3 regions of the Lichenicola cladoniae genome follow, and region 1 is predicted to be linked to each of the others. Evidence: predicted binding sites of a transcription regulator. Region 1 holds the regulator's gene; each other region holds the start of a gene.
What was found. Region 1 encodes LexA, which represses DNA repair genes until DNA is damaged. Its sites were predicted from a motif close to TGTTCTANNTANGTTC; they were not measured.
Positions count from the first base shown of each region.

Region 1 (3,279 bases):
TGCGCAGACTTCTGCCCGACTCCCTGATCGTCGCCACCGATCTGGCCCCAGCGATGCTTCAGGCCTGTAGTAATGGGATGGGCGATGATCCCCGGCTGCTGATGCTGGCGATGGACGGGGCATTTCCGGCAGTGGCCGGGGGCTTCGACCTGATCTGCTCGAGCCTGGCGCTCCAGTGGTTCGCCGATCCGGCCGGCGCGATCCTGCAGCTGACGCGACTGCTTGCACCGGGTGGACATCTGCATCTCTCGACCCTGGTCGCCGGCAGCCTGTCGGAATGGCGCGATGCGCATCGCAGCGAGGGGCTGGTGGATAGCGGTCCCGAGTATCCCCAGGCGGACCGGCTGCTTCGGGCGTGCGGCGGTCGATGGAATACGGAAACCGTTGCGATCGGCCATCCCACCGGGCTCGCATTCGTTCGCGCCCTGCGCGGCATCGGGGCGCACCAGCCATCCGCCGGGAGTCGGCCGCTCGGGCCAGGCTCGATGCGGCGCGTGCTGCGCCGTTTCGAGGCCGACCACGCGAGCACCGCCTCCTATTGGGTCGCCTACGGCACCATCCTGCAAGCCCCTCGGCGCGGCGTATTCGTGACCGGGACCGACACCGGAGTAGGCAAGACGCTGGTGGCGGCCTGCCTGGTTAAAGCCTGGGACGCCGACTACTGGAAACCGATGCAGACCGGGCTCGACGAGGAACCCGGCGATAGCGAAACGGTGGCTAGGCTGACCGGGATCGATCAGGCGCGTCTGCATCCGCCCGCACTGGCGCTTGGCGCCGCCCTGTCGCCCGAGGACGCGGCTGCCGTCGCGCACGTGGTGTTCGACCCGACCCGGCTCGACCTGCCGGAACAAGCCGGGACGAGGCCGCTGGTGGTCGAAGGGGCAGGGGGAGTGATGGTGCCGGTCGGGGGCGGGCTCTTGATGATCGACCTGATTGCTCTGTTCGGCCTTCCGGTGGTGCTGGTCGCCCGGAGCACGCTTGGGACGATCAACCACACGCTGCTGAGCATCGCGGCGCTTCGGCACCGGGGCATCGCCATCGCCGGCGTCGTTCTCAACGGTCCGGTTTCACCCGGCAACCGCAGCGCCCTCGAACGCCATGGCGGGATCAGGATCCTCGCCGAGATCCCGCTACAGGATCACCTGGACGCGGAGGCGATTGGCCGCCTGTCCAGGCTCATGCCGGCAGCCGGATTTAATAGCGCCGCAGAAGCCCGACCAACCGGCCCTGAACCCGGACGCGGTCGGACGGAATGATACGGGTCTCGTACCGGGCATTCGCCGGCTCCAGCGCCACCGCATTGCCGCGCTGGCGGAGCCGCTTCAATGTCACCTCAGCGTCGTCGATCAAGGCCACGACGATCTGGCCGTTATCGGCGCTGTCGGACCGGCGGATGATGACGGTGTCGCCGTCCAGAATGCCTGCTTCGATCATCGAGTCACCGGCAACTTCGAGGGCGTAGTGCTCGCCGCTGCCGATCAACGCCAGCGGCACTTCGACATGCATCCCGGTATCACGGAGGGCCTCGATCGGCAGTCCGGCCGCGATCCGTCCATAGAGTGGAAGCTGGACTGCACCCACTCCTGGCGCCGCTCGCACTCCGGGAAGCCTCTGGCTGAAATCGCCCTTGATGACGTTGGGCGCAAAGCCCGGCTGCTCCTCGAGCGGAGCCGGCACCGCACCGCCAGCGTCAAGCGCAAGTCCAGTCAGGTCCTGCTCCGGCAGGAACACCGTGATCCCGTCCCGGCCGCCTGTTTCGGGCAGGCGAAGCACTTCCAGTGCGCGGGCCCGATGGTGCCGCCGGCTCAGGAAACCGCGCTCCTCGAGCGCCGAAATCAGCCGGTGGATTCCGGATTTGGATTTCAGGTTGAGCGCGTCCTTCATCTCGTCGAAGCTCGGCGAGAACCCGGTCTCCTTGAGGTGCCGGTCGATGAAGCCGAGCAACTCGTGCTGCTTGCGCGTGAGCATCGTGGTGTCTCCGTCCGCCATGCATGCCCCGTCCCGCACCAGTTCGCGAGCGCATAGAACAAAGCGGCAACTCCAACCGTTCTAGGTTGGTTCTTCCACACAGGTCAAGTGTGTTAGGTCAATGCATTAGATGCCAAGTCGGTCGAGCCGCAGGATCTCGACGTCAGTTCCGGCAGCCGCAGCCGGTGCATGTGGTGCGCGCAGGATCAGCGCCTCGCAATCGGCCAGCCGGCGGAGCATGCCGGAGTCCTGGCGAGAAAACGGTGTCACGACGAACGCGCCGTTGGCGGCCCTGGTCAGCGACGCCCGCAGATGGTCCGCCCGTTGATCGTTCGCCTCGAGCGGCGTGGCCAGGCTGGCATGCTCGCGTTCCAGGCCGCCGGCCGGATCGAAGACGGTCTCACCCGACAGCGCCTGCAGGGCCGGGATCAGGAACAGCAGGCTGCACACAAGCGCCGATACCGGGTTCCCGGGCAGTCCCAGCACCGGGATCCGTGTATCTCCCGCCCCGATATGACCATGCATCAACGGCTTGCCGGGCCGCATCGCGATCTTCCAGAAATCGACCTGGAGCCCACGCGTGGCGAGCGCGGTCTGCACCAGGTCGTAATCGCCGACGCTGGCGCCCCCGATCGTCACCAGCATGTCCATGCCGGCCAGCCCATCGGTCGCGCGGGCTATCGCGTCGGCATCATCCCTGACCAGCGGCAGCAGCACCGGATCGCCGCCCGCAGCACGGACCAGGGCCGCCAGCATCGGCGTGTTCGAGTTGGTGACACCGCCGGGGGGGATCGGCTCGCCGGGCAGCGCCAGCTCGTCGCCGGTAGCCAGCAGTGCGATTCGCGGCCGCCGATGCACCGTGGCCCAGGCATGGTTTCCGGCGGCGGCAACGCCGACATCTCGGGCACCGAGGCGCCGCCCGGCGGGAACCAGCACGTCGCCAACCAAAAAATCCTGTCCCTGGCGGCGAATGTGACGCGCCGGCGTCACCGCCTCCCGGACCTCGACCTGCTGCTCCCGGCGCTCGGCATTCTCCTGGATCAGCACGCAATCCGCACCGTCTGGCATGACGCTGCCGGTAAACAGCCTGACGCACTCGCCAGGGCCGACGGTTCCCGCAAACGGATGTCCTGCCGGGGCCTCGCCAGTCAGGCTCAGGAACGAGCCCGGGACGGTATCGGCACTACGGACCGCATAACCATCCATCGCCGAAATGTCGTTCGGCGGGTTGTTGAGCCGAGCCAGTAACGGAGCCGCGGCGACCCGTCCCCAGGCGTCCAGGATCGAAACGATCTCGGCCGGCAAAGGGCG
Region 1 covers NZ_CP053708.1:2,080,510-2,083,788, forward strand. Annotated here, with positions in the region: gene bioD (dethiobiotin synthase) at 1-1,256, shown strand, start outside; gene lexA (transcriptional repressor LexA) at 1,195-1,968, opposite strand; gene HN018_RS09635 (molybdopterin molybdotransferase MoeA) at 2,095-3,279, opposite strand, start outside.

Region 2 (3,279 bases), 1.5 Mb from region 1:
CGTCCACCAACTCGTGTTCGGTCAGCTCCAGCTCTAGCAACGACGGGTCCAGGCCCGTCTCGTGCAGGACGGTGGTGATCAACTCCTGCGTCCGCAGGGTGCCAATCCGGACGGGTGACAGGTTCACCCCGACCGCGATCGGCTGCAGGCCGTTCTTCTGCCAGATCATCGCATCGAGGCAGGCGCGCCGCAGCACCCAGTCGTCGATCTCTCCACCGAGGCCACCCTGTTCGGCGATGACCAGGAAATCGCCGGGCGCCAGCAGCCCGTCGACCGGATGGTTCCAGCGCAACAGCGCCTCGACCCCGGCGATGCGCCCGGTCAGCAGGTTCATCTGCGGCTGGTAGTGCAGCACGAACTCGTTCGAGCGCAACGCCTGGCGCAGTTCCCGGCGTATCCGCTGGATCCGGCTGATGCGCTCGTTCATGTCGGTGACGAAGAAGCGGTAGCTGTTCCGCCCCTCGGCCTTGGCCTGGTACATCGCCAGATCGGCGTTGCGAATCAGTTCCTCGGTGTCGGTGCCGTCGGTCGGGAAGATGGTGATGCCGATGCTGCCGCTGATCGTGATCTCCTGGCCGTTCTGCATCGAGGGCTGGCTGATCCGCGCGATGATCCGCGCCGCCAGTTCGGCCGCCTGGTCCGGGTGGTCGATCTGGGTCTGCAGGATCGCGAACTCGTCGCCGCCGATGCGCGCCACGGTGTCCTGCTTGCCGGCGCAGGCAATCAGGTGGGCCGAGACGGTCTTCAGCAGGATGTCGCCGAGATGATGGCCCATCTGGTCGTTGACCTCCTTGAACCGGTCGAGGTCCAGGTAGTGCAGCGCGATCAGTCGTTCGGCCCGTCCGCCGCGCGACAGCCTGTGCTGCAGGCGTTCGCGCAGCAGCGCCCGATTGGGCAGGTCGGTCAGCGGGTCGTGGCTGGCCACATGCTGCAGGTGCTGCTCGGCGCGCTTGCGTTCGGTGATATCGAGCGAGGTGGTCAGCACGCTGCCGATGTCGCCGGAACCGTCCCGCAGCGGCGATTTCGTGGTGAGCAGGATCCGGCGCCGACCCTGCTGGTCGGTGACTTCCTGTTCGAAGGCCTGCAACGGCTTGCCACTCTTGAACACAAGCAGATCCAGCGACCGGCTGCGTTGCTGGTAGTCATTGCCGAACGACACGGCTCCGGACCCGAGCCTTTCAGGCTGGTCCGCGTACTGGTCAGGCACGCGCCGATCGGGTGCACCGTGGTCGGTCAGTTCCGACTGCGACGCGTTGATGAACACGATATGGCCGTCCCGATCGGCCGCGCTGATGAAGGCCGGCACCGTATCGATGACCTGGGCAAGGGCTTCCCTGCTGTCACGCATCAGTTTCTGGTGCGAGAGCTCGCTGTTCTTCAGTTCCAGCTCTAGATCGCGTGCACGGGTCTCGATGATGCGGTGCTGCCGATGCATGCGGAGCAGGTTGCGGCCGCGCGTAATGAACTCGGCATGGTCCACCGGGCTCTGCAGAAAGTCGGTGGCACCCGCTTCGAGCGCCTGCAGGCGAAACGACCGGTCATCGTAGGCGGTGATGACGACCACCGGGATGTCGGCGCAACCGGGGCAGGAACGGAACCGCCTGGTGAACTCCGCGCCGTCCAGATGCGGCATCTTGAAATCGGTCACGACAAGGTCGGGCTGCACCGTTTGCAGATGATCAAGCGCTACCAGAGGGTCATCGAAGGTAACCACCTCGATATTGGTCTCCAGAGCAGCAGCAAGGCGCGCGTAGATGTTCCTATTCGTGAGACGATCGTCGAGTATTGCGATCAATGACATGGTGTCGCGCGCATCTCAGGGATTTCCGTCTTCATCATGCGCCGTTCTGGCCCAGGTCGTCCTTGTTTCTATTGTGTCTTTCGCCCGAATTATAGCTGTTCCGACCGGGAGCGCCGTCCGTAACCGGTCTTTGTGCCGGCATTGCACGCCCATGCGACCGCCAGGCTTGACCCATGCGGCTTTGTTCCCATTTTGTTCTTGTGTCCGGAGGCGAACGGCAGGACACTCCGGTGTCATGGGCGTCCCGTCGAGGAGAGCGCAATATGTTGCAACAACTGAGCGATACGGCCGGATCGGCGCCTGCGATACGCAAGGGTCGCGGCGTGTCGGGCAATGTGGGGAACCGGTTCGACCGGCTCGGGTCCGAACCGTTCGACGATGGCTGGTCCACCATTATCGAGGAACAGCAGGCTCCGCCGCCGGTCTCCACCACTCTCACGCCGGATCGAAGCCGGTCCGCCTTGTCCTGGAACGACAGCCCCGACCTCGGTTTCGACCGGTCGATCAATCCCTATCGCGGCTGCGAGCATGGCTGCGTCTATTGCTACGCCCGGCCCAGCCACGCGTATCTCGGCTATTCGCCCGGGCTCGATTTCGAGACCAGGCTGACTTTCAAACCCGAGATCGCCCGGCTGCTGGAACGCGAGCTGAGCAAGCCCGGCTACGTCCCCCGGACCGTGGCGCTGGGTTCGAATACCGACCCCTACCAGCCGGTCGATCGCACCCTGAGCCTGACCCGCCAGGTGCTCGAAGTCCTGGAACGGTTCGGCCATCCGGTCAGCATCGTCACCAAGTCGGCCGGGGTGGTACGCGATCTCGATATTCTCGAACGGATGGCCGCGCGCGGGCTGGTGCGGGTCTGGCTGTCTGTCACCACGCTCGACCCGGCGCTGGCACGCCGGATGGAACCCCGCGCCGCCACGCCCGAGCGCCGGCTGGCGACCATCTCGCGGCTTGCCGAAGCCGGTGTGCCCGCCGGCGTGCTGGCTGCGCCGATGATCCCCGGGCTGAACGATGCCGAACTCGAGCGCATTCTGGCCGCGTCCGCCGCCGCCGGCGCGTGTGACGCCAACTACACGCTGCTGCGGCTTCCGCTCGAGCTCCGACAGATGTTCGAGACCTGGCTGCAGCAGCATTATCCGCAGCGCGCGAAACACGTGCTCAACCTGATCCGGGAGACACGCGAGGGAAAGCTGAACGATATCCGCTTCGGCCAGCGCTTCTCGGGGCAGGGGCCCTACGCGGACCTTCTGGCTCAGCGGTTCAGGCGGGCGGCCAGGCTGCACGGGCTAACCACCGGCGCCGCCCTCAGCACCGATCATTTCACACCTCCCGCCCAGGTTCCTGCGGCAGGCCTGCGACAGAAGGAGAGTGCACAGCTCGTCCTGTTCTGAGACAGCCGGTTTCGGTATGAGCAATCTGCTCCGGTCGCGGGGCGGAGGTGCGGATGCCACGAGCCCAGCCGACGGCCGACCTCA
Region 2 covers NZ_CP053708.1:3,570,314-3,573,592, reverse strand. Annotated here, with positions in the region: gene HN018_RS16180 (EAL domain-containing response regulator) at 1-1,801, opposite strand, end outside; gene HN018_RS16175 (PA0069 family radical SAM protein) at 2,065-3,195, shown strand; gene HN018_RS16170 (amidohydrolase family protein) at 3,249-3,279, shown strand, end outside.
Region 2: HN018_RS16175 (PA0069 family radical SAM protein) is a predicted target of LexA. The motif match lies at 1,984-1,999, and genes of this name have one in related genera.

Region 3 (3,279 bases), 1.6 Mb from region 1:
CGCTAGATCGTCCATGCGCAGGCGCTTGTGCCGCCGCACCTGCAGGATGCGATCCACCGACTTCACGCCGAGGCCGGGCACACGCAGCAGCAACTCGCGATCGGCGGTGTTGACGTCGACCGGGAACATGGCCCGGTTTTCCAGCGCCCAGGCGAGCTTCGGGTCGTGCACCAGGTCGAGATTGCCGTCCGCATCTGTTGCCAGTTCCTCGACGCCGAAGCCGTAGAAGCGCAGCAGCCAATCCGCCTGGTAGAGCCGGTGCTCGCGCATCAACGGCGCCGGCTTCAACGGCAGCGCCGACGAGGCATCCGGGATCGGACTGAACGCCGAGTAGTAAACTCGGCGCAGGCCGTATGAGCCGTACAGGTTGCTGCTCATGCGCAGGATGGTGCGGTCCGGGCTCTGGTCGGCCCCGACGATCACCTGCGTGCTTTGCCCAGCCGGTGCGAAGCGCGGAGGCTTGGCCCCACCCGGCCTGGTCTTCTCGCGCGCAGCATCGATACCGAGCCGCATCCGGCCCATCGAGCGGCGGATACCGGCCATGTCCTTTTCCGGCGCGTAGTCCTTGAGTGCCGCTTCGGTCGGCAGCTCCACGTTGATCGAAAGCCGGTCGGCCCATTTCCCGGCTTCCTCGAGCAGCAACGGATCGGCGTCGGGGATGGTCTTCAGGTGGATGTAGCCACGGAACCCGTGCTCGACCCGAAGGGTGCGGGCGACGCCGATCACCTGCTCCATGGTGTAGTCCGGCGAGCGGATGATGCCCGACGACAGGAACAATCCCTCGATGCAGTTGCGCCGATAGAAGCCGAGCGTCAGCTGCACCACCTCGTCGACCGTGAAGCGGGCCCGCTTCACCGAGGAGGAAGCCCGGTTGATGCAGTAGGCGCACTCGTAGAGGCAGAAATTGGTGAGCAGTATCTTCAGCAGCGAGATGCATCGCCCGTCCGGGGCATATGCGTGGCAGATGCCCATGCCCTCGGTCGAGCCGATCCCCTTGGTCGCGCCGATGCTGTCCCGCTTCTCCGTGCCGCTCGAAGCGCAGGAGGCGTCGTATTTCGCGGCATCCGCGAGGATCTCGAGCTTGGCGAGCAGGTCCATCATTAGTTCCTGTTTCGTTCTAATCCGCCCTGGACGGTGAGGCAAGCCGCCGTAACCGATGTCGCCGGTATCTCCGGAGCGTTTTGCAGAAGTGGTTTGCAAGCTGGCACAGGTGGAGGGGCGATCAGCCTTGACCGGCCTCGGCGACAGAAGGCAGGAAATACGCAACGCGTGGCTTGGCAGAAGGATCAACGGCCCATGTCCGACACCGGTATGCTGATGCAGGCAGCGGATCGCATCGAGGCATGGTTTGCCGACACATGGCCGGTCTGGATCGAACGGGGGCTGGACCGGAACGGGCTGTTCTATGAGCAGTTCGACGCGTCGGGCCGGCCCGACGACCTCGCGCCGCGTCGCATGCGGGTGCAGGGGCGGCAGCTCTATTCGCTCTCGCGCGCGGTCGCGGCCGGCTACGACTCGGCCAAGCCTGTGCTCGACCGTGCCCTGGTATCGATCGAGGCCCATTGCTGGGGTGCAGTCGGCAACCAGGGGTGGATCCACCTCATGGCGCCCGACGGAACGCCGCTCGACACCCTGCGCGATACCTACGACCAGGCCTTCATGCTGTTCGGCCTATGCGGCGCGTCCGAGGCCGGGCTGCCGTATGCCCGTGTTTTAGCCGACCGCACCCTTGCCTTCATCGATGCCGAACTGCTGGATGCCCGCGACGGCAGTTATCGCGAGGGCGCGCCGGCCAGCCTGCCGCGGCGCGCCAACCCGCACATGCACCTGTTCGAGGCGATGCTCGCCTGGTTCGCCCATACCGGCGAACGACAATTCCTCGACCGGGCGAACCGGATCGCCGGCCTGTTCGAGACCGCGTTCCTCGACCGCGGCAACGGGACGCTGACCGAGTTCTTCACCGAGGATCTTCGACCCGCGCCAACGCCGGCCGGTGACGTGGTCGAACCGGGGCATCACTTCGAATGGTCGTGGCTGTTGCATCGGCTGGCGACGCTGGGTGGTCGCGACCTGCTCGACGAGGCCGGCATCCTGCATCGATGGGCCGTCCAGCACGGTCTCGACCACGGTCTTCTTGCGGTCGACGAATGCGATCGCCTGGGGCGGCAGATCCGAAAGACCCGTCGCATCTGGCCGCAGACCGAACTTATCAAGAGCCGGCTTGCGAACGACGAGCCCGAGATCGCCGCCACCGTGGCGATCGCAATGCTCGATACCTATCTGGCAACCGACACGAAGGGGATGTGGATCGACCAGTTCGACCATGCCGGAATGCCGTGCGACACGGTCGTGCCCGCGAGCACGCTCTATCATCTGGTCGTCGCGTTCGAGGATCTTCTGAGAGTGGCCGGCAGGCCTAAACGCGTGTCGTCGGCCTGATCAGGTGCGTGCGCCCACGTGCTGGCTCAGGAACTGGTCCGGCATCTGGATGCGGGTGATCTTCCACTGCCACTTCTCGATCCGCATCGACACCGTCACCGGAACCGACTTCGGATCGTCGTCCAGCCGGACCGAGGCCTCGAACTGGCTCGGGCCGATGAAGCGCACATGGTCCACCCGTCCCAGCATCGACAACGCCCCGGAACCGGTCGCATGAGCGGCCCGGTCGGCAGGGCCTGCATGGACCAGCATCGCCACCAGATGCTCGGGGGTGATGACATCATCCACGACGTGGGAAACGATGGTGGTGGCGAACGACGTGCCGAAGTCCGGAAGCTCGTCCTGTGCGGCCGCCACATGGGTGGAACTGGCCAGGCTCACCGTCGCGCCAGGACCGAGATCGCTCTTGAGCCCGCTCCGGACCGTGCGCCAGTCGAGCGCCCCCTGGACCGTGGTGACATCATGGTTCTGGAGCGCGGAAGCGACCGACCACAGGGTCACGAATGGCGATGCCGCATACAGGCTTAGCGACGCGACCAGGCAGGCGAACGGGATGCGGGTCGTGCGCAGGAGCCGGTTCCGGACGGATCGACGTGTCATCGCTTCGGCCCTTGCTGGATTTGAGGGTCTGCTATGTCGGACTATCTTCCAACCCGGATGTGGCGGTCAAGTAACATCGTGAAGACATTCGTGATTTGCATGTGCGGCTCCCGGATCAGCCGGTCGATCGTCCCGTAGCCGGCCACCGCTCCGGACAAGTCAGGAATGCCGCGATGAACCTCGATTTTACCGAAGACGAGATCAACCGCTATTCGCGTCATATCCTGCTCGGTGAAGTCG
Region 3 covers NZ_CP053708.1:476,839-480,117, forward strand. Annotated here, with positions in the region: gene HN018_RS02020 (putative DNA modification/repair radical SAM protein) at 1-1,098, opposite strand, end outside; gene HN018_RS02025 (AGE family epimerase/isomerase) at 1,297-2,439, shown strand; gene HN018_RS02030 (DUF2939 domain-containing protein) at 2,440-3,039, opposite strand; gene moeB (molybdopterin-synthase adenylyltransferase MoeB) at 3,213-3,279, shown strand, end outside.
Region 3: HN018_RS02020 (putative DNA modification/repair radical SAM protein) is a predicted target of LexA. The motif match lies at 1,103-1,118, and genes of this name have one in related genera.